One region of the Streptomyces herbicida genome, then DNA from elsewhere that is predicted to be linked to it. Evidence: riboswitches for the same ligand, from Rfam matches in the RefSeq annotation. Region 1 holds a riboswitch; each other region holds the start of a gene.

Evidence for each region. A riboswitch is a leader RNA that binds a small molecule or an ion and turns the genes downstream of it on or off. The one in region 1 is predicted to bind S-adenosylmethionine.
Region 2: linked by a shared signal. The riboswitch ahead of thrC (threonine synthase) and the one ahead of Q8A52_RS26135 (glutathione S-transferase C-terminal domain-containing protein) in region 1 are both predicted to bind S-adenosylmethionine.
Region 3: linked by a shared signal. The riboswitch ahead of Q8A52_RS19520 (aminotransferase class V-fold PLP-dependent enzyme) and the one ahead of Q8A52_RS26135 (glutathione S-transferase C-terminal domain-containing protein) in region 1 are both predicted to bind S-adenosylmethionine.
Region 4: linked by a shared signal. The riboswitch ahead of Q8A52_RS47080 (ABC transporter substrate-binding protein) and the one ahead of Q8A52_RS26135 (glutathione S-transferase C-terminal domain-containing protein) in region 1 are both predicted to bind S-adenosylmethionine.

What each region holds. Positions count from the first base shown of each region.
Region 1 is NZ_JAUYWJ010000013.1:31,244-36,780, forward strand. Features, by position in the region: gene Q8A52_RS26120 (NPCBM/NEW2 domain-containing protein) at 1-8, opposite strand, end outside; gene Q8A52_RS26125 (NUDIX hydrolase) at 731-1,195, shown strand; gene Q8A52_RS26130 (hypothetical protein) at 1,981-2,154, shown strand; partial or broken gene Q8A52_RS48935 (sulfurtransferase) at 2,191-2,292, shown strand; gene Q8A52_RS26135 (glutathione S-transferase C-terminal domain-containing protein) at 2,347-3,129, opposite strand; SAM riboswitch class IV at 3,341-3,485, opposite strand; gene Q8A52_RS26140 (amino acid ABC transporter permease) at 3,942-4,946, shown strand; gene Q8A52_RS26145 (amino acid ABC transporter ATP-binding protein) at 4,943-5,537, shown strand, end outside.
Region 2 is NZ_JAUYWJ010000002.1:553,275-558,811, forward strand. Features, by position in the region: gene Q8A52_RS06255 (methyltransferase domain-containing protein) at 1-242, shown strand, start outside; gene groL (chaperonin GroEL) at 531-2,153, opposite strand; gene Q8A52_RS06265 (cold-shock protein) at 2,471-2,677, opposite strand; gene Q8A52_RS06270 (ubiquitin-like small modifier protein 1) at 3,109-3,384, opposite strand; gene thrC (threonine synthase) at 3,381-4,664, opposite strand; SAM riboswitch class I at 4,682-4,823, opposite strand; gene Q8A52_RS06280 (glucosyl-3-phosphoglycerate synthase) at 4,953-5,537, shown strand, end outside.
Region 3 is NZ_JAUYWJ010000008.1:367,718-373,254, forward strand. Features, by position in the region: gene Q8A52_RS19520 (aminotransferase class V-fold PLP-dependent enzyme) at 1-1,307, opposite strand, end outside; SAM riboswitch class IV at 1,469-1,585, opposite strand; gene trpD (anthranilate phosphoribosyltransferase) at 1,660-2,724, opposite strand; gene qcrB (cytochrome bc1 complex cytochrome b subunit) at 2,862-4,493, opposite strand; gene qcrA (cytochrome bc1 complex Rieske iron-sulfur subunit) at 4,490-5,537, opposite strand, start outside.
Region 4 is NZ_JAUYWJ010000045.1:16,584-22,120, reverse strand. Features, by position in the region: gene pstC (phosphate ABC transporter permease subunit PstC) at 1-157, opposite strand, end outside; gene Q8A52_RS47085 (Ig-like domain repeat protein) at 261-2,324, opposite strand; SAM riboswitch class IV at 3,071-3,180, shown strand; gene Q8A52_RS47080 (ABC transporter substrate-binding protein) at 3,440-5,080, shown strand; gene Q8A52_RS47075 (ABC transporter permease) at 5,077-5,537, shown strand, end outside.

The DNA.
Region 1 (5,537 bases):
TGGGACATGCGCTCTCCCGGTGTGGGGTGACGGAAGGAACAGCTCCGCGCACAGTGCTACAGGAGCCCACGCAGTCAGACAATGGTCCAGACAATATTCAATAGAAGGTTGCACCTAGCTCATGCGATTACGGCCGATGAGGCTCTGTCCCGCCGGAGGCGGAGTCACTTCGCGTTGGAATGGAAGCTCGCTGCGGATGGGTTCGAGGCTCCCCTCTGAGTTGGAGCAATCGCCGAGGAAAATCCGTCGGCCGTGGGTTCGCGTCCCACCGGCTCCACTTCAGCAGGGCCCCTGACCTGCGGAGATGTTCCTCGCAAGGTGTCGGAGAGTCAACTCTGCTACAACGGACTGAATCCGCAGCCGGCGAGTCCGATAGCGGAGCAACCTGAGTGGGTGTCGTGCCGCTGACCTGCACGGATGATTCGATTGCACGTTTCCTGACTCGGCCCGGGGTGTTGGGGCGGCGGTCGGAGCCGAGAATTCGGACGCTGACGCAGGTATCCAGCAGCATCCACGATCGTCTCGGGCTGTGGCCCGAAGGGATCGCCTCCGGGCGATGTTCGGCGCCAGGAACGGCCCCGTTACTGGTTCGATGTGCGCGTTGTTTCCAACAGTTCGGCGTGTTGGAAGCGGTGCCGTGTGACAGGTTCGGGGGTGGACTTGTTTGGGGTGAGAGGCGGTCGCCGGGTTGAGTTTGTTGTTCGGTGGCGCGCCGTATGGGGGAGGCAGCATGGTCGACAGCAGCCGCGGATACGTCAGAGACCGGCGAGGGTGCCGCCACTGGGGCCCGCATGGCGCGGCAGGGCTGCTGGTGCGTCAGGGGCCCCGGTTCCTGCTTCAGCGGCGATCCTGGTGGGTTCATCACGGCCGCAGCTGGGGCATCCCCGGCGGTGCGCTGGACATCGGCGAGAGTCCGTGGGAGGGGGCCTGCCGGGAGTTCGTCGAAGAACTGGGCACTGCTGCGACGGTACGTCACCTGTTGACGTTCGTGGACGACCACGGCGGATGGACGTATCACACCGTCGTCGCGGACCTCCTGGCGCCGCTTTCTCCACGCCGTGGAGACGGGGAGGGAGCCGCCTACCGTTGGTGCACGCCCGCCGAGATGGGCTCGCTTCGTCTGCACCCCGGGTTTGAGGCCACCTGGCCTCGGTTGCTGGCGGAGTTGGACCGAGCCGGTGGCGCGCCGGCGTAGTGCGCGCAGGCCTGGACGAGCAGTTCCTGCCGGGCCCTATCGCGTATTCGGATGCTGCCGCGAAGCAGCCGGACGCCGTTACCAGGGGTTGATGCGCGCTTGCCTCGACGAGTCGTGGAGGGCACGCCGAATAGGGGGACTGACCTGAAGCGGCGTCACGATCGGGCATGGGGAGCCGGCGGGCCGACTGGCTGGACAACGAGAGGCTCTCCGTCCTGGAGTCCTTGCGTGGCCGCGTCGAGGCCCCGGACAAGGGTTTCGTCCAAGCAGGTGCCGCCGTTCCCCCGGAACGGCGGCACCCGTGGTAGGAGGAGAACCGGCTCCCCTCCGGTGTTCTCCTCGTGGTCCTCCCCGGTGGCGGCTCAGCCGTGCGACAGCCGCACCGTCTTGCGGAGTGTCTTGGCTCAGTGCATGTCCTGGACGACCGTCTCGAGGAGCTGCTGCGCCGTCATACCGTCCCGGGCCCAGCCACGTCCTACCCTCGCGGACAGCTGCAGGGTGACCTCGCCGATCCGACCGGGTGGGCGAGTGCGGCCAGGACACGCGGTTCCAGCTCCTCCTGGCTGCGCCCGAGTGAGCGTCGTCCTCGGGCGGCGTGACCTTGGGACCGCCGCCGGGCGTCCAGGTGTACCGGGCGGTGGTCACGATCACAGCACCGACGAGGCCGTTGGCGCGGCGCAGCTTGGTGCCGCCCGCCTCGCACTGTCGACGGTCACGCAACACGACCTCCTGGTCAGGAAGGGCGTGAACAACATCTCCGACCCGCCTGCCGCGGTTCGACCTGGGTGCGGCCGATCACGGAGCTGGACGTCTACCGGCACGCGCACGCCGAGATCATCATGGGCAGTGCCGATGCGCTGCTGGACGGTGAGGTGAACGCCGCACCCCCGGGGGCGTCGGCCGCCGTGTCGTCGGCGAACGGCCCGGGCCGGTTCCTGCCCGCCACCGAACTCGCCTAACGCGTTGGCACGGTATTCAAGGGCGACGAGCCACCGTTGATCCTCTACTGCAGAGGCGGCATCTCCGCCGTCGGCACGGTTCTCGCCCTCACGCTCCTGGGCCGTCGGGACATCGCCTTGTATGACGGTTCCCTGGAGGAATGGTCCCAGGATCCGTCCTGGCCGCTCGCGACGGGCACCTGTGTGCTGGGCTCACGCCGCGTCAGGCACCGGGTCGGTCCTGGCCGGGAAGGCGGGGTGGTTGCCGAGCCGGCGTACGTAGTCCCGGAGCCGGGGGTGCGAGCTGAGGGTGTCGGCCGGGCCGAGATGGACGAGCGCCACCCACAGGTCTACGTCCGCTGCCGTCAGAGCCTCGCCCAGCGCATACGGCTGCCCGGCGAGCCGACGCTCCAACAGTTCCAGTGCCGCCGATCGTTTTGAGGACTCGGCGACCGGGGTGACATCCCGATCCAGCAGGTCACAGAGGGCGTCGATGTCCGCGGCGAGGGTTGGCGGGCGCAGCGCGGAGGGGCAGGCTCCGTCGTGACCGGACAGCAGGCCCGCGAGGTCGCGGAGGATGTCGGGGGTGTGGTTGCTGACGATGCGCCCGCTCCACCGGTCGCGTAGCGCGGGCGCCTTCAGTGGTCCGTCGTAGTGGTGCACCGTGGCTTCGTACGCGCGGCGCAGTGAGGCGAAGGCGTCGGGTGTCTCGGCGGGGTGAGCCAGGAGTGTGGTGGCGACCGAGTCCTTCAGGCCGAGCAGGTCGAGGCTGATGGAGATGCGCAGCGAGCGGGGACAACTCCCCGACAGAAACAGTTCGTAGCGGTGCGGTGCCGGGTAGAAGCCGCCGGCCAGACCGACGCCGATACGGCTGTGGAAGAGGTGGGGGAGGGGGGACGGTACGGCCGCGCTGGGGCGATGGCCCGAAGCGGACGAACTCTGGTTGCCGGCATTGGAGTTGTCTGTGCTGGAACTGGGTGAAGTTGTCTCGGGCATGACTCTCCCTTTGGGAACGAGCAAGCTACCGCCGCCTTGTGGGCACCGGCGGCCGAATGCGGAGCGACTGAGCTTGCCGCACCGGTCCGGATGGCGCGGACGGGTGGCGGATCAGTAAGCGCTGGAGACCCGCGACAGATCGATGTGCAGGCGCCTCGTCAAGTCGTTCCAGGGCATTCCCACCAGTCCCACCTCCGGCTCGCGAGACGCGAGACCACGCTTGCCCCGCCGCACCGGCGGGACCCGGTCGTCACCCGGGGCACCCCGTCGCGGTGGAAGGGTTGCCTGTCAGCGGGCCGGGGCCGATGACCACATGAGCGGGGCGAACCCGCGCCGTGGCGCTGACAATCGTGACCGTCCCCGTCAGTTTCAGTGAGCTCCGTGACGCCGTCAAGAAGGCCGAGCATGCGGTCTCACCTGGTGGTCACGCGGATTGACATTCTTTTCGGTACCTGCCTAACTTGCGGCTCAGACCGAGATGCCCCAGGGGCGGAGAAGTGATGGTGACAGCGATGTACGCAGCTGACGGGACGGCCGCATGGCGGCTCCGCGGCCGCGTCGTGCTGTGCACGGACCGCTCCGTCGACCTGCTGCGCGTCAACAGCGCGCTGTGTACGGTCGCTTGCCGCGCCCTCTGTCAAGGCTGACGGCTCTCTGAGTCTCTGACGACCACCGCTGTCGCGGTGCGCCCTCTCCCCGCCCAGCCCCCGCATCGCGTGTACCCGTGCGTCGCCTCGTGCCGAGCCGTTCCCGCGCGGTGTGGTGCTGCCGCTTTCCGCGGTCCTGGGTGTCCGTAACCGATGGAGCCCTCCATGAGTGAACCTCCCGGCATCGCTGTGTCCTCCGGATCAGCACCGCCCGCCGAGGCGATCCCCCGCCCCGACACCCCCGCCGTGCCGAAGCCCCTGGCGGCGCAGCGAGTCCTTCCGCTCCGGCGTCCCGGCCGCTGGATCATCACGGCTGCCGTGCTCCTGCTGGTCGCCCAGATCACCCACGGGCTGGTGACCAACCCGTTCTACCAGTGGGACCGCTTCCGCTACTGGTTCCTGCGCCCCACCGTCCTCGACGGGCTGGTCATCACCCTCGAAGTGACCGCGTTCAGCGCGGTGTTGGGGCTGCTCGGCGGGATCTTGATCGCGCTGGGGCGGCTCTCCGGGAGTCCGGTGCTGCGTGCGGTGAGCTGGGTGTACACCTGGCTGTTCCGGTCCGTGCCGCTGATCGTCGTGCTGATCTTCCTCTACAACTTCTCTGCCCTGTACCAGACGTTGAGCCTCGGGGTGCCCTTCGGGCCCGCCTTCTTCACCTTCGACGAGTCGCGGCTCGCCTCCGACATGGTGGTCGCCGTCGTCGGCCTCAGCCTCAACGAGGCGGCCTACGCCTCCGAAGTGGTGCGCGGCGGAATCCTCTCCGTCGACCAGGGCCAGCACGAGGCCGCTGCCGCGCTCGGCCTGCCCCAGAGCTACCAGTTCACCCGGATCGTCTTCCCGCAGGCCCTCAGGTCCATCACTCCGAACTACGTCAACCAGCTGATCGGCCTGATCAAGGGCACATCCCTGGTGTTCTACGTGTCGCTGCTCGACCTGTTCGGCTCGGTGCAGACGATGGGCAGCACCTACCCCGGCGACATCGTGCCGCTGCTGCTGGTCGCCACCGTCTGGTACCTGATCCTCACGAGTGCCGTGTCCGTCGTCCAGTTCTACGTCGAGCGGTACTTCGCCCGGGGCGCCATCCGCACCCTGCCGCCGACCCCGTTGCAGAAACTCCGCACCGGCCTGCGGGACCTGCGCGAACGTGCGCGCAGGGAGGCCGCCGTATGAGCACCGACACCCCCGGGACCCTGGCGGCCGCGCCCGCCGCCGTCGAGGTCCACGACGTACACAAGTGGTACGGCACTCACCGTGTGCTGGACGGCATCGACCTGGCCGTCCGGCCCGGCGAGGTCACCGTGATCCTCGGTCCGTCCGGCTCCGGCAAGTCCACGCTGCTGCGGGTCATCAATCACCTGGAGAAGCCCGAGGTCGGCTACGTCAGCGTCAACGGCGAGTTGATCGGCGTACGGCGTCAGGGGGAGCGGCTGAAGGAGCTGAGTGAGCGGGCCATCCTCACCCAGCGCAGCCGGATCGGCTTCGTCTTCCAGAACTTCAACCTCTTCCCGCACCTGACCGTGCTGGACAACGTGGCCGCCGCCCCGGTCGCCACCGGGAAACTCAGCAAGCCCGAGGCCCAGGAAATCGCCCGCGAACTCCTCGGACGGGTGGGCCTGGCCGACAAGACCGGCGCCTATCCACGGCAGCTGTCCGGCGGCCAGCAACAGCGGGTGGCCATCGCACGTGCCCTCGCCCTGAGCCCCGGCGTCATCCTCTTCGACGAACCCACCTCCGCCCTCGACCCCGAACTCGTGGGCGAAG
Region 2 (5,537 bases), on a different contig from region 1:
GACTGCTGATCGCCCACTTCGACCCGGACTCGGTGCGCTGGACGGACGGTTCGCCGGCGGGCCGCGCCGCCGTCACCGCCCTGCGCGCGGCCGGCTACGACTACAGCCCCCGGCACCACCGGCTCACCCTGCAAGGCGGGCGAGCCGTCCGCCTCCCGTTCCACTGCACCGGCGCGAACCCCGACGCGGGCCCCAACTACACGGGCCAGCCCGCGGTGAGCTCCCACTACGAACCCCGCTGACCGGCCTGAGGCGGATACGTCCGCGGCCTGCACCACATCGGCGGCCGGCTCCGACTGCTCGCCCGCGCCGCCTCCCGGCCGACCGGGGACGGACTGCCGATCGCGCACTTCGACCCGGACTCCGTGCGCTGGACGGACGCTTCGACGGCCGGACGCGCTGTCGTCACCGCCTGCGCGCAGCCGGGCACGAGCCCCGCCGACCGCCCGAGCCGGAAAACGCCCGAGGGCGGCACCCCCTGCTGAACAGGGAGTGCCGCCCTCGGAAAGGACAGGCTGATCCGTGAGGGATCAGAAGTCCATGTCACCGCCCGGCATGCCGCCCGGAGCGGCCGCGGCGGCCTTCTCCGGCTTGTCGGCGATGACGGCCTCGGTGGTGAGGAACAGCGCGGCGATGGAGGCGGCGTTCTGCAGCGCGGAACGGGTCACCTTCGCCGGGTCGATGATGCCTTCCTTGACCAGGTCGACGTACTCGCCGGTCGCGGCGTTCAGGCCGTGGCCCGGGGTCAGGTTGCGCACCTTCTCCACCACGACACCGCCCTCGAGGCCGGCGTTGACGGCGATCTGCTTCAGCGGAGCCTCGAGCGCGAGCTTCACGGCCTGGGCGCCGGTCGCCTCGTCACCCTGCAGCTCCAGCTTCTCGAACACCTGGGAGGCCTGGAGCAGGGCCACGCCACCACCGGCGACGATGCCCTCCTCGACGGCCGCCTTGGCGTTGCGGACGGCGTCCTCGATGCGGTGCTTGCGCTCCTTGAGCTCCACCTCGGTGGCGGCACCGGCCTTGATGACCGCGACACCGCCGGCGAGCTTCGCCAGGCGCTCCTGCAGCTTCTCGCGGTCGTAGTCGGAGTCGCTGTTCTCGATCTCGGCGCGGATCTGGTTCACCCGGCCGTTGACCTGGTCGGAGGAGCCGGCACCGTCGACGATGGTGGTCTCGTCCTTGGTGATGACGACCTTGCGGGCGCGGCCCAGGAGGTCCAGGGTCGCGTTCTCCAGCTTGAGGCCGACCTCCTCGGAGATGACCTCGCCGCCCGTGAGGATGGCGATGTCGCCGAGCATGGCCTTGCGGCGGTCACCGAAGCCCGGGGCCTTGACGGCAACGGACTTGAAGGTGCCGCGGATCTTGTTGACGACCAGGGTCGACAGGGCCTCGCCCTCGACGTCCTCGGCGATGATCAGCAGCGGCTTGCCCGACTGCATGACCTTCTCGAGGAGCGGGAGCAGGTCCTTGACGGAGCCGATCTTGGAGTTGGCGATGAGGATGTACGGGTCGTCGAGCGACGCCTCCATCCGCTCCATGTCGGTGGCGAAGTACGCCGAGATGTAGCCCTTGTCGAAGCGCATACCCTCGGTGAGCTCCAGCTCCAGACCGAAGGTCTGGGACTCCTCGACGGTGATGACGCCTTCCTTGCCGACCTTGTCCATGGCCTCGGCGATGAGCTCGCCGATCTGGGTGTCGGCGGCGGAGATGGAGGCCGTGGAAGCGATCTGCTCCTTGGTCTCCACGTCCTTGGCCTGCTCGAGCAGGGCGGCGGAGACGGCCTCGACGGCCTTCTCGATACCGCGCTTCAGCGCCATCGGGTTGGCGCCGGCGGCGACGTTGCGCAGGCCTTCCCTGACCAGGGCCTGGGCGAGCACGGTCGCGGTGGTCGTACCGTCACCGGCGACGTCGTCCGTCTTCTTGGCGACTTCCTTGACCAGCTCGGCGCCGATCTTCTCGTACGGGTCCTCGAGCTCGATCTCCTTGGCGATGGAGACGCCATCGTTGGTGATCGTGGGGGCGCCCCACTTCTTCTCGAGGACGACGTTGCGGCCCTTGGGGCCGAGCGTCACCTTCACGGCGTCCGCGAGCTGGTTCATGCCGCGCTCGAGGCCGCGCCGCGCCTCCTCGTCGAACGCGATGATCTTGGCCATGTGAAGTGGTCCCTCCAGGACTGGGGGTGATTCCTTCGGACCGCGCCCGCGCCCGCGACGGACGGCCCACGGGCCGGTGGTTCCTTGCCCCACCCGGCCTGCGGACCTCACCGACCCGGTCCTTCGTTGTCACTCTCACCTTCAGAGTGCTAACGCCAATGATTAGCACTCGCCCCGTCCGAGTGCAAGAAGCGCCCGCGAAGCGGGGCCCCTCGAGGGGGGTGGTCGGACGGCCCGGGCAGACCGAAGGGCCCGTCCCCCGGGAGGTACGGGCCCTTCGAAGATGAACAGAACGTCGCTGTCAGTCGACGCGTGCTTCAGCTGGTCGCCAGCCGGACCATGTCCGCCTGCGGGCCCTTCTGGCCCTGCGAGATCTCGAAGTCGACCCGCTGTCCCTCTTCCAGGGTGCGGTAGCCGTCCATCTGGATCGCGCTGTAGTGGACGAAAACATCCGCACCACCGTCGACCGCGATGAAGCCGTACCCCTTCTCCGCGTTGAACCACTTGACGGTGCCCTGAGCCATGCCTAACTCCCCTATTACTGGCCCTTGCACAGATCCACACTTCGCGGATCCGGGTCAGACCTCACCCCCCATTGGCTTGGGGGCGTGCGCCGGAACGCGTCGACCGCGGCTGAATGTATCTGTCCAACTGCCGTCTGCAACAGGTCAATCGGACGAGAATTCTGGACGCCACCGGTCCGGAATGTGGTGAGAATTCACCCGAATTCAGGGCAAGTCGGGCCCCATAAAAGGCGCAAATGCCGCAGAAGGCCCGCACACTTTGGCTACTTCTTGTCGGGTCTACGGCATGAATCCAGGGCTTCCGACCCGGAGATCGGGAGCGAGTTCCCCAACTGTACCGCGCTCAACCACACTGAATTGCCCCCTCCGCTTCTCTCACGGAGGAGGCAATCAGATGAACTATCGGTAACTGCCGTTACCCACGGTAATGATCAGCCGCCGGCAACGGCCGGAATGATGGAGACACCCGCGCCGTCGGGGGTCGCCGTTTCCAGGCCCTGTTCGAAGCGGACGTCGTCGTCGTTGACGTACACATTGACGAAGCGACGCAGCTTGCCCTGGTCGTCCAGCACGCGGGCGGCAATCCCCGTGTGGTTCTTCTCCAGGCTCTCGATGACCTCGGCGAGGGTCGCGCCCTCGGCCGTCACCTCGGCCCGACCGCCGGTGTAGGTGCGCAGGATGGTGGGGATGCGGACGGTCACGCTCATGCGAGGCCAGCCTCTCGGAAGGAGTCCAGGTTCGGGCGGATGGTCGCGGTCAGCCCCGTGCCGGCCACCGCGTCAAGCGTCTTGAGGCCGTCGCCGGTGTTGAGGACGACCGTGGTCTTGGTCGGGTCGAGGACCCCGTCCTTGATGAGCTTCTGCGTCACGCCCACCGTCACACCGCCCGCCGTCTCGGCGAAGATGCCCTCGGTACGCGCCAGCAGCTTGATGGCGTCCACGACCTGCTCGTCCGTCACATCCTCCACCGCGCCGCCGGTACGGCGCGCGATGTCGAGGACGTACGGCCCGTCGGCCGGGTTGCCGATGGCCAGGGACTTGGCGATGGTGTTCGGCTTCTGCGGGCGGACGACGTCGTGCCCGGCCTTGAAGGCGGTCGACACTGGCGAGCAGCCCTCGGCCTGGGCACCGAAGATCTTGTACGGCCTGTCCTCGACGAGCCCGAGCTTGATCAGCTCCTGCAGACCCTTGTCGATCTTGGTGAGCTGGGAGCCGGAGGCGATGGGGACCACGATCTGGTCGGGCAGCCGCCAGCCGAGCTGCTCGCAGATCTCGTACGCCAGGGTCTTCGAGCCCTCCGCGTAGTACGGCCGCAGGTTGACGTTGACGAAGCCCCAGCCCTCGCCGGCCGGGTCGCCGATCAGCTCGGAGCAGAAGCGGTTCACATCGTCGTAGTTGCCCTCGATGCCGACGAGCTCACCGCCGTAGACGGCGGCCATGACGACCTTGCCCTGCTCCAGGTCGTGCGGGATGAACACACAGGAGCGGAAGCCGGCCCGGGCGGCCGCGGCGCCGACGGCACCGGCCAGGTTGCCCGTGGAGGAGCAGGAGAGGGTCGTGAAGCCGAAGGCGCGGGCGGCCTCCAGGGCCTGGGCGACGACGCGGTCCTTGAAGGAATGCGTCGGGTTGCCGGAGTCGTCCTTCACATACAGGCCGCCGGTCACTCCGAGCTCGCGCGCCAGGTTGTCGGCCTTGACGAGCTCCGTCCAGCCCGGGTTCAGGTTCGGCTTTCCGGCCACGTCCGCGGGGACGGGCAGCAGCGGCGCGTAGCGCCAGATGTTCGCGGGGCCCGCCTCGATGCGCCTGCGGAGTTCCTCGGTTTCGTACGCCGAGAAGTCGTACGCGATCTCGAGCGGGCCGAAACACTCCTCGCAGGCGAACACCGGTCCGAGCGGTACCCGGTGACCGCACTCGCGACAGCTCAGCGCAGCGGCCGGGCCGAGGTCTACGGTGGGATTGCTGGTGCTTGCAACTGTCTGCACAGCCATGGAGGCGAGGCCCTTTCTCCTCATCTTCCTCACGACGCATCTCGCCGTGAGACGGATTTGGCACCTTCCCTAGCCGGGAGCCTCGCTGGAGAACGAGAACCGACTGGAGGGTTGCCGGGGCTTCATCGGGCCGTGTCCCTCTGCCCCTCTGGATGAGCTGTATGTGGTTGTAAACGCCCACGACCCTCGACATGCGATGGTCATCGGCGTTGTTCAAGACTGTAACCGAAGGCCAGGACAGTTGAGATAGTCGTCCGAACCGCGAGACAACGTGAGGAGCCGCTGACTGTGCTGGAAGAAGTCGAGCGCTGGCTGGCCACCCGCTCCTGGTCCGTGACCGATCGCCCCCTCCACAAGATCCTCGCCGCCAAGCAGCGGACGGGTCAGTCGGTGTCCGTGGTGCTGCCCGCGCTCAACGAGGAGGAGACGGTCGGTGACATCGTCGCCGTGATCCGCCACGACCTCATGCAGCAGGTCCCGCTGGTCGACGAGATCGTCGTCGTCGACTCGGGATCCACCGACCGCACCGCCGCGGTGGCCACCGCCGCGGGCGCCAGGGTCGTCCACCGCGACGACATCCTGCCGCGCATTCCGGCCGTCCCCGGCAAGGGGGAGGTCCTGTGGCGGTCCCTGCTGGTCACGAGCGGGGACATCGTCTGCTTCATCGACGCCGACCTGAGGGAGTTCTCCTCCGGCTTCGTCTCCGGGATCGTCGGCCCGCTGCTCACCGACCCGGAGGTCGACCTGGTCAAGGCCATGTACGACCGCCCACTCGGCACCGAATTGAATTCACTCGCCTCCGGCAGGACGGCGGGCCAGGGCGGCCGGGTCACCGAGCTGATGGCGCGCCCGCTGCTGAACATGCACTGGCCG
Region 3 (5,537 bases), on a different contig from region 1:
ACGAACCGCTCGACGTGCTCGTCCGGCGTGCCCGCGCCGAAGCTGACGCGGACGGCGTTGAGGGACTTCTCACCGGGCGCGGCCTCCGGAGCGCCGCACTCGCCCTGGGTCTGCGGGTCACTGCCCAGCAGGGTGCGCACGAGCGGGTGCGCGCAGAACAGGCCGTCGCGGACCCCGATGCCGTACTCGGCGGAGAGCGCGGCGGCGAAGTGCGAGCTGTTCCAGCCCTCGACGACGAAGGAGATCACACCGACGCGCGGGGCGTCGTCGCCGAAGAGGGAGAGGACGCGGACCTCCGGGACCTCGGCCAGGCCCTCCCGGACCTTGCGGATCAGGTACTCCTCACGCGCCACCAGGGTGTCGAAACCGGCCTCGGTGAGGGCCTTGCAGGCGGAGGCGATGGAGTAGACGCCGATGACGTTCGGGGAGCCAGCCTCGTGGCGGGCGGCGGTCTCGTGCCACTCGACGGCCACTCCCCCGTCCGTACGGCGGCTGACCTTGCGGCTGGCGCCGCCGCCCGCGAGGTACGGCTCGGCCGCGCGCAGCCAGTCGGCGCGGCCGGCCAGGACGCCGGAGCCGAACGGGGCGTACAGCTTGTGGCCGGAGAAGGCGACCCAGTCCACGTCCAGGTCCTGGACCGACACCGGGTGGTGCGGGGCCAGCTGGGCGGCGTCCAGGACGATCCGGGCGCCGTGCGCATGGGCAGCGGCGGCCAGTTCGCGGACCGGCCACAGCTCGCCGGTGACGTTGGAGGCGCCCGTGACACAGACGAGGGCCGGGCCGTGGCCCCCTTCAGTGGACGCAGTGCGGTCGGCGAGGGCCCGCTCCAGGGTCTCGACCGCCTCTCGCGGGCTGCGCGGGGCGTCGAGGTAGCTGACCCGGGCGTCCTTCCAGGGCAGCAGCGAGGCGTGGTGCTCGGTCTCGAAGACGAAGACCTGGCAGTCGGCGGGGAGCGCGGCGGCGAGCAGGTTCAGGGAGTCGGTCGTGGACCGGGTGAAGATCACCTGGTCGGCGTCGCGGCAGTCGAGGAACTCGGCGACCGTCTTGCGGGCGTTCTCGAAGAGGTCGGTGGAGAGCTGGGAGAGGTAGCCGGCGCCGCGGTGGACGCTGCCGTAGTAGGGGGCGTAGGCCGCCACGTCGTCCCAGACGCGCTGGAGGGCGGGGGCGCTGGCCGCGTAGTCGAGCGCGGCGTAGGTGACTTCGCCGCCCGTGACGAGCGGGACGGTGACATCCCCGCCCAGAACGGGCAGCGGCCCCGGAATGTCACTGCAAACGGTCCGGGCGGCGGCAGCGGTGGAGACGGACATGGTGAACTCCCGTGAGAGGCAAGGCGGAACCACCACGCGAGCGCGCACGGCTCGAGCGTGGGGAAGGTGAAAGGGGTACGCGGAGGCGGGGCTCTACGCCCTATCGCATTCGCTTGCTCACAGAAGGCTCCCTCGACGACCAGGACCCCTGGTGTACGAGGGGTCCGCGCTTGCCGTAGACCTCGCTGCCTACGACCTGGTCCTCACCCGGGGCACCCCGCCACGGACGGAGGGTTGCCGGACAGTCGGCCGGGGCCTCATGACTGTCACTCATGACCTGAACAGGAAAGTACGTGAAGTGATCGCGGTCCCGCAACCCGTGTCCGGATCGCGGGACCGCCGACCGGTCGTGTCAGGCGTTGCTGGCGGCCACCCACCGCTCCAGCACCCGCTTGGCCGAGCCCGAGTCGATCGACTCCGCGGCCTTGGCCATCCCGGCGCCGATCTGCTCGGCGAGGGTGCCGGCGCCCGGGTCGAGGGCCAGCAGGGCCGCCGCCGAGTTCAGCAGCACCGCGTCGCGTACGGGGCCCGGCTCGCCGTCCAGCAGCCGCCGGGCGACCTCCGCGTTGTACGACGGGTCGCCGCCCCGCAGCGCCTCCACCGGCACCAGCTCGATGCCGACGTCCCGCGGGTCGAAGCTCTCCTCGGTGACCTTGCCGTCCCGGACGACCCAGACATGGGAGGTGGACGTCGTGGTCAGCTCGTCGAGCCCGTCGTCGCCGCGGAACACCAGGGAGGAGTTGCCGCGCTCGGCCAGGACGCCCGCGATCATCGGCGCCAGCCGCGGGTCCGCGACACCGACCGCCTGGGACTTGACCTTGGCCGGGTTGGTCAGCGGGCCGAGGGCGTTGAAGACCGTACGGATGCCCAACTGGCCGCGGGCCGCGGCGACATGGCGCAGCGCCGGGTGGAACTTCACGGCGAAGCAGAAGGTGATGCCCGCCTCCTCCGCGACCTCGGCGACCCGCTGGGGCGTCAGGTCGAGATTGATGCCCAGCTTCTCCAGGACGTCGGAGGAGCCGGACGCCGACGAGGCGGCCCGGTTGCCGTGCTTGACGACCTTGGCGCCCGTGCCGGCCACCACCAGCGCGGACATCGTGGAGATGTTCACCGTCTTCGCGCCGTCGCCGCCCGTGCCGACGATGTCGACCGTGCGACCCGACACCTCGATCACCTTGGCGTGCTCGTACATCGCCCGGACGACGCCGGTGATCTCCTCGACGGTCTCGCCCTTGGCCCGCAGTGCCACCACGAAGCCGGCGATCTGTGCGTCGGTCGCCTCGCCGCGCATGATCCGGTCCATCGCCCAAGCCGTCGCGTCGGCGCTCTGGTCACGGCCGTCCAGCAGGGCGTTCAGTACCTCGGGCCAGGAACGGCCCGCCGCGGTGTCGCCTCCAGCGGGGGTCACAGCGCTCATAAGCCGCTCCTGGATGAGGTCCCGGCATCCGGGACGCGAATCTCAACAAGGTCCACCCTATCCAGCCGCCGGGCATGGCGAAGGGCCCCGTCCGAACACCGGACGGAGCCCCTGCCGTGGCGTGGCGTGCGCAGCGATCAGTGGTGGCCGTGGCCGCTCGTGATCTCCTTGTACTCCTCGACGGTGGCCTTCGGGATCTGGGAGTCCTCGCCGTAGAGCGCGTCGCTGAGCTTGGCGCGCAGCTTCTGCGTGCCCGCCACCTTGCGCTCGACACCGTTCTCGTCGACCGTCGGGCCGATCTCGGCCGGCGCGTACTGCTCGTGCGCCGTGAGCGTGTGCAGCTGCTCCTGGCTGAGCGGCTCGTGGATCTCGATGAACTCACCGTGCGGCAGGCGCTTGATGATGCCGGTCTCGCGACCGTGCAGCACCTTCTCCCGGTCCCGGCGCTGCAGGCCGAGGCAGATCCGCTTGGTGAGGAGGAAGGCCAGGACCGGTCCGACGAAGACGAAGATCCGGACGAACCAGGTGACCGCGTTGATCGACAGGTTGAAGTGCGTGGCCCACAGGTCGTTGCCTCCGCCGACCAGCAGCGTCAGGTACACCGTCATCCAGGCGACACCGAGCGCGGTGCGCGTCGGGGCGTTGCGCGGGCGGTCCAGGATGTGGTGCTCGCGCTTGTCGCCGGTGACCCAGGACTCGATGAACGGGTAGACCGCGATCGCGACCAGGACCAGCGGGAAGATCACCAGCGGGATGAACACGCCCAGGACGAGCGTGTGACCCCAGAAGTTGACCTCCCAGCCCGGCATGAAGCGGATCAGACCCTCGGAGAAGCCCATGTACCAGTCGGGCTGGGCGCCGGTGGAGACCTGGTCCGGACGGTAGGGGCCCATGGCCCAGATCGGGTTGATCTGCGCGACCGCGGAGATGGCCGCGATGACACCGAAGACCAGGAAGAAGAAGCCTCCGGCCTTGGCCATGTAGACCGGCAGCAGCGGCATGCCGACGACGTTCTTGTTGGTCTTCCCGGGACCCGCGAACTGCGTGTGCTTGTGGTAGAAGACCAGGATCAGGTGGCCCACGACCAGGCCGAGCATGATGCCCGGCAGCAGCAGGATGTGGATCGAGTAGAACCGGGCCACGAAGTCGTGGCCGGGGAACTGCCCGCCGAAGAGGAAGAACGACAGGTACGTGCCGACGATCGGCACGGACAGGACCGCGCCCTCCATGAAGCGGACACCGGTGCCGGAGAGCAGGTCGTCCGGGAGCGAGTAACCGGTGAAGCCGGTGAACATGCCCAGGACGAACAGCAGGAAGCCGAACAGCCAGTTGATCTCACGCGGCTTGCGGAACGCGCCGGTGAAGAACACGCGCATCATGTGCACGAACATGCCGGCGAGGAAGATCAGCGCGGCCCAGTGGTGGATCTGCCGGATGAGCAGACCACCGCGCACGTCGAAGGAGATGTGCAGGGTCGAGCTGAACGCCTCGGACATCAGCTGGCCCTGCAGCGGGACGTAGCTGCCGTGGTACTCCACCTCGTTCATCGACGGGTGGAAGAACAGCGTCAGATACACACCCGTGAGGATGATGATGATGAAGCTGTACAGGCACACTTCGCCCAACATGAACGACCAGTGGTCGGGGAAGATCTTGCGCATGTTGGACTTGGCCAGGGAGTAGATCCCGAGCCGGCCGTCGGCCCAGTCGGCGACGCGCTCGCCGGCGGGCGCCTTGCCGCGTCGCTCGTTGTTCTCGTTGGTGCTCATCCGCGCTCCCAGAATGCAGGACCGACGGGCTCTTCGAAGTCGCCGAGCGCCTCGAGGTAGCCCTCGTCGTTCACGCCGATGCGGAGCTGCGGCAGGGCGTGACCGGCGGGGCCGAAGATCACCCGGGCACCGTCGGAGAGGTCGAAGGTGGACTGGTGGCAGGGGCACAGCACGTGGTGCGTCTGCTGCTCGTACAGCGAGATCGGGCAACCGACGTGGGTGCAGATCTTCGAGTACGCCACGATGCCCTCGTGCGACCACTCGAGCTCGCGCTTGTCCTTGATGTTGTCCGGCTGGAGCCGGACGATCATCAGGGCCGCCTTGGCGATCTCGACCTGGAACTCCTCGTCGGTCTCCTCCAGGCCCTCGGGCTTGGCGAAGGTCAGCGAGCCGACGGCGACGTCCTCGGGACGCAGCGGCTCGTTGGTGTTCATGTTGACGAGCAGCTTGCCCTTGGCCCACAGGGTGTGGCGGAGCGAGGTCCCGGGCAGCGGGCCGAGGTCACGCAGCAGCATGACGCCGGAGAGCGGCACCAGGGCGAGCGCACCGAACATGGTGGTGCGGATCAGCCCACGGCGGCCGATCGCCGACTCCTTGGCACCCTGCTTGAAGTCGGCGATGACCTTCGCCTTGACCTCCGGCGGCGCCGAGATCGCGTGACGCTCGTCGGCGACCTCCACGTCCGACATCAGCGTGCGGGCCCAGTGGACCGCGCCCGCGCCGATGCAGAACAGCGCCGTGCCGAGGGTCAGGCCCAGCGCGAAGTTCAGCGCGCTGAGGTGGCCGATCGGGAAGACGAAGATCGACTTGTCGTGCGGGATCGCCACGTACGAGGCGATGAAGCCGACGGTCGCCAGCATCGAGACCGTGAACAGCAGGGCGACGACGCGCTCGGACCGCTTGGCGGCCCGCTCGTCGATGTCCTGGATCCGGTGCTCGTGGGGCGGCAGGCCCGGGTCCGCGAACGGGTCCTTCTCGTCCGCGATGCTCACCGCGCCGTGCGCGGCCTCCTGCTCAGCGGGCAGGTTCTCTTCTGGAATGTCT
Region 4 (5,537 bases), on a different contig from region 1:
CGCGTAGCAGCAGGAACAGGCCGACGGCCGCCATGATGGCGAGCACGGCGAGACCGGAGCCGCGCAGCGCCCCCCGGAAGAGGCGGTCACCGGCGCCCCGTGCGGTGGACAGCCGCCGTGGTGTGTCCTCGCCCGGCGCGGTCAGCGGGAGGCCCAAGGTCGTGCTCCTTTCTGGTTTCGGCTGTGCGGCGCCCGGGGCCGGAGCCGGCGCATGGGCCGGCTCCAGCCCCTTCAGGCGGACTTCTGGTGGTGCTTCGGCGTCAGTAGCTGGTGATGGTGACGCTCTTGGACTTGGCCTTCACGAAGCTGTTGCCGGCGTAGCGGACGCTGAGCGTGTGCGTGCCCTTGGCGAGCCTGGCGATGGTGACGGTGACCTTGCCGCCGCTGAGGGTGCCGCTGCCGACCAAAGTGGAGCCCTTGTAGATCCGGACCTTGCCCGTCGGGGTGACGCCGGTGGCGCTCACCTTGACGCTGACCGTGGCGTGCTTGAGGTGGCTGATCCGGGTCGGGGCGGTGACGGTCAGGGTCGGGGTGGCCTTGACGACGGTGATGGTGACGTTCTTGCTGGAGGCGGTGTGGGCTCCGTCGCCGCCGTAGCGGATGCTCAGGGCCTTGGTACCGACGGCGCCGAGCTTGGTGGTGGCGACCTTGACCGTGGCCTTGCCGGAGGAGTTCAGGGTGGCGGACCCCACCTTGGTACTGCCGTAATAGGCCGCGACGGTGCCGGTCGGCACGAGGGCGTCGGTGTGGCCGACGGTCACCGCGATCGACTCGGTGGTCCCGTACGCGGGCTTGGCCACCGCCGCCGAGGCGGTCACGGTCGTCGCCGTCTTCGCGGCGGGGACCACCACGCTGGTCGTGGTTGCGTCGCTGTTGCCGTTGATGTCAGCGGCATAGACCGTGACGGTGTACGAACCGGCCGCCAGCCCCGTCAGGTTCGCGCCGGTGCTGGCGGCGGGCACGTCCTTGTAAGCGTAACCGCCCACGGCCGCGCCGGTGCTGTCCTGCACGGTGACGCGGTAGTCGCTCACGGCGGCACCGGAAGCCGGGGCCCAGGACAGCTTGAGCGCACCGGCGCCTGGCGTAGCGGTCACGGACGGGGCCGCCGGGACCGCCGAGGAGAGGTTGCCGTCCTCCAGGCCGCCCCGCTTGACGTGCTTGTTGGTCGGGTCGGCGATGCCGTTGTAACTGACGTTCAGGAAGCCGAACTTGCCGATCACGGACTGGGCCGAGCTGGAGGCGAGCGCCGCCGTGTGGCTGTCGTCGGTCACGAAGACGTCGTAGAGGGGCTGGTTGAAGAAGACGCTGGTCGGGTCGATGGCCCGAGTGGAGACCACGTTGGAGACGTCGCGGCCGAAGGTGGTGTCAGCGAAGAAATCGGGGTTGGAGGAGATCGTGCCGTCGGCGTTCTGTATCACCGGTGCGGTGTAGGTCCCGCTGTTCGCCTCGTCCAGCGCGCCGAGGAACGCGCCGCCCGCGACGGAGGTCGCACTGCGGTCCGGGGCAGTGCCGTTGTGCTGGGCGACGAAGCTGGCGACGGAGAGCGGGACGATGTCACCGTCGTTCTCGATGACGTTGTTCAGACGGTTCTGCTGGACCGCCTTGCCGTCGTAGTCCAGCGTGTCGACGTTGCTGCCGAGCTGGGCGTCGGTGACACCGATGGCCTTCTGGAAGAAGGTGCGGGTGCCGGCGCCGGAGTTGGGGATGAACGGGTGGATCTTGACCCCGTTGATCTCCGTCAGCGCCCCGGTGTAGATGTCGTGCAGCTGCTGCTTCGTCAGCTGGGCGAGCGCGGAGCCCTTGGCTGCGTAGCCCACGGCGTCCCGGGCGAAGGGGATCGCGGTCAGCGCGGTGCCGGAGACCGCGGGCGCGCTGGTGTTGCGGGCGAAGTCGATCTGGTCCTGGATGTTCACCGTGCCGTCGTTGGCACTGGAGGAGACGGCGTAGTTGCCGCCTGCGACCGAGTCGCTCAGGGCGAGGCGGCCGGCATTGGCGCCGTTGGGACGCAGGAACGTCGGCCCGCTCGTCCGGGTCTGGATCTGCGAGGTCGTGGAGCCGGTGCCGGGCTCGGTCGCGTCGTAGGACGCGAGCGTGTAGCCGTCCGCAGTGACGGCGGTCGCGGCGTAGCTGGTGCCGTTGACCGTCTCACCGGCCAGCGCGTCCAGGACGTCCTGGGTGACGTCCGAGCCGACGCCGACCAACTGGTGGGCGGCGATCCCCGCGCCGGGATCGGCGAACGCGGTACCGGAGGTCAGGACGAGAGGGGAGGCGAGCGTGGCGACGACGACAGCGATCGCCACGACGGAGGTACGTCTCAGACGCATGGTTGAACTCCTCGGAAGGCGGCCCACGGGCAGGCAGCATGCGCGCGGGAACAGCGAGCGCGGGTGCGGCGGACGCAGGCACGGGAAAGCGGGAAAGCGGATGACCGCAGGACTGAAACACCGGAAGCCGAACGGCCGTGGGCCGAACGTCCGGGAGAAGGATTCGCCTAGGCGTGCCCGCGCACGTGGGGGTCACGGCCGGGAGGAGTGAGCGCGCGTGTGAGTGTCGGTTCAGACTCAGCAGCAGGCCACGGCGACGCCGGGGCAACAGCTCGCGCTGCGCACGCGCATCAGGTCGACGGCGCGACGCCGCGTCAACGCCGGGGTGGATGTCCGAATCACGGCGGGAACAGTAGCAGCGCCTCTCACAAGAACAACACAAATTCGGCAGCGTCTCGTATGCCGATACGTAGTTGTTCGGACGTGACTGGTTCGCCCTGATTTGCACACGTCGATTTTGAGACGGTCCCATCCCGCATCTTGTCGACTGTACTTTGGCCAACCAGAGGGGCAGTCGTGGGTGGAGCACGGCAGGCGGACCCTGGCGGGCTCGGAAAGTCATCACCGAGCCGCGAGCCGACATCCCTCCCCGGGGCGGTGCTGCAGACGGGCCTCCATTGCCGCCGAGATCCTGGCCGAGCTGGGCCTGCACATATGGTTGTCCGTGCAACAGCCGCGCCTGCGCAGGTCATCCCGCCAGGGCGAACTCTTGACGCCGAGAGAATTGTCGATCTACGGTGAGCGCGAGCTACGAGTTCCGGTGATCAAGCCCTGGCTGGCCGGACGGCAACCCTCGACGCAGCGGGGTGCCCCAGGTGAAGGCTCGGCGGATTTCCCTGTTCTGCAAGTGCGTTTCCTTCGGCCCGTGCGCCGACGACACCCCCAGGAGGACGGCGTGGCAAGTGGCCTCGTGCTGTGCTCCCGACGTCATGTGGATCTGCTGCTGGTCTGCAGCTGTCTCTGTCAGAACTGACTGAGCCGTCGGCGGGAAACGCGCCGACGCATCGTCAACTCTCTTTTCCTTCACCTTCCCACGCGACAACGCGCGCCGTCCGGCAGGTCCAGCCCGGCGCGGCTCCGTCGCGTACCCGCCCATGCGGAAGCGGAGACCAGCCATGACACAGCACATCACGCCCAGATCGCTCCGAACCGGCCTCGGCGCCCTTTCCTTCGGTACGGCGTTCCTGGTGGCCCTGACCGGATGCACCAGCACCAAGGACGGCGGCAACGCGGCCTCGATCAAGGCGCTGACCATCGGCACGACGGACCAGGTGACCAGCCTGGATCCGGCGGGCGCCTGGGACGCGGGCTCCGGCACCATCGAGACCGAGGTCTACTCGACCCTGCTCGGCGTGAAGAACGGCTCCACGGAGGCGTCCCCGGACCTGGCCACCGGTATCAAGCTGACGGGACCCAAGGAGTACACGGTCACCCTCAAGAAGGGCCTGAAGTTCGCCAACGGGCACCAACTGACCTCCTCTGACGTCAAGTTCAGCTTCGATCGCACGCTGAAGATCGCCGACGAGAACGGCCCGTCGTCGCTCCTGTACAACCTCGCCTCCGTCACCGCCCCGGACTCGGCCACCGTCGTCTTCACCCTCAAGTCGGCCAACGACACGCTGTTCCCACAGGTGCTGTCCACGGCGGCCGGCTACATCGTCGACGAGCAGGTCTTCCCGGCGGACAAGATCCTCGACGACAAGTCGGTCGTCGCGGGCAAGCCCTGGAGCGGGCCGTACGGCGTCACGAGCTACGACAAGAACTCCCTGGTCTCCTTCACCGCCAACAGCGCCTACCAGGGCCAGCAGGGCACCCCGAAGACCAAGAACATCCAGCTCAAGTACTACACCGACGCCAGCAATCTGAAGCTCGACGTCCAGCAAGGGGGCATCGACGCCGTCTACCGCACCCTCACCACCGCCGACCTCGACGACCTGGCCAAGAAGAAGGACATCAAGGTCCACACCGGCTCCGGCAACGGCATCCGGTACATCGTCTTCGACTTCCAGACCCAGCCGTACGGCACCAAGTCCAAGAACGCCGACAAGGCCAAGGCGCTGGCCGTACGGCAGGCTGTCGCCGACTCCGTCGACCGGGCCCAACTCGCCCAGCAGGTCTACAAGAACAGCTTCCAGCCGCTCTACAGCTCGGTGCCCGACGGCCTCGCCGGAGCCACACCCGCCTTCAAGTCGCTCTACGGCGACAAGAAGGGCGGCCCCGACAAGACGGCAGCGGCTGCGAAGCTGAAGGCGGCGAAGGTGAGCATCCCGGTCACCCTCAACCTGCAGTACAACAGCGACCACTACGGCTCGTCCTCGGCGGACGAGTACGCGCTGATCAAGACCCAGCTGGAGGCCACCGGCCTGTTCAAGGTGAACCTGCAGTCCACGGAGTGGACCCAGTACGGCAAGGACCGCGTCAAGCACCTGTACCCGCTGTACCAGCTCGGCTGGTACGCCGACTACCTCGACGCCGACAACTACCTCTCGCCCTTCTACGCGGCCAACAGTTGGGTCGCCAACGGCTATGACGACCACGCCGTACGCGCGCTGATCAAGAAGGAGGAGACCGAGACCGACGCGGCCAAGCGGACCGAACTGCTGAAGCAGGCCCAGGACAAGGCCGCCGCGCAGGTGCCGCTGCTGCCGCTGCTGCAGGGGTCCACGGCGATCGTCACCCGCACCGACGTCAGCGGAGTGCCGGATGAGCTGAACAGCGCTTACCAGTTCCGCTGGACGGGGCTTGCGAAGAAGTGAGCGCCCTGACACAGGACACCCCCGGCGCCGTCACCACTTCGGGCGACGGCGCCGCCGGGTACGGACTCGCCCGCTACCTGGTGATCCGCTTCCTGCTCATCATCCCCACCGTGCTGGTCCTGGTCAGCCTGGTCTTCTTCCTGATGCGTGCCACCGGCGACCCGATCAGCGCCGCCTTCGGCGATCGGCTCACCCCGGACCAGCTCCAGGCCAAGCTTCATCAGGCGGGCTACGACCGGCCGTTGTTCACCCAGTACCTGGACTATCTGAAGTCCCTGGTCACCGGCGACTTCGGCCACACGGTCACCGACAACCAGCAGGTGACACACGTGCTGGGCACCTATGGCGCCGCCACCGTCGAACTCGCCTTCTACGCCCTGGCCGTGGCCCTGATCGTGGGCGTCCCGCTGGGCATGGCGGCGGCCTCGTACCGGGACCGCGCGCCCGACGCGGCTCT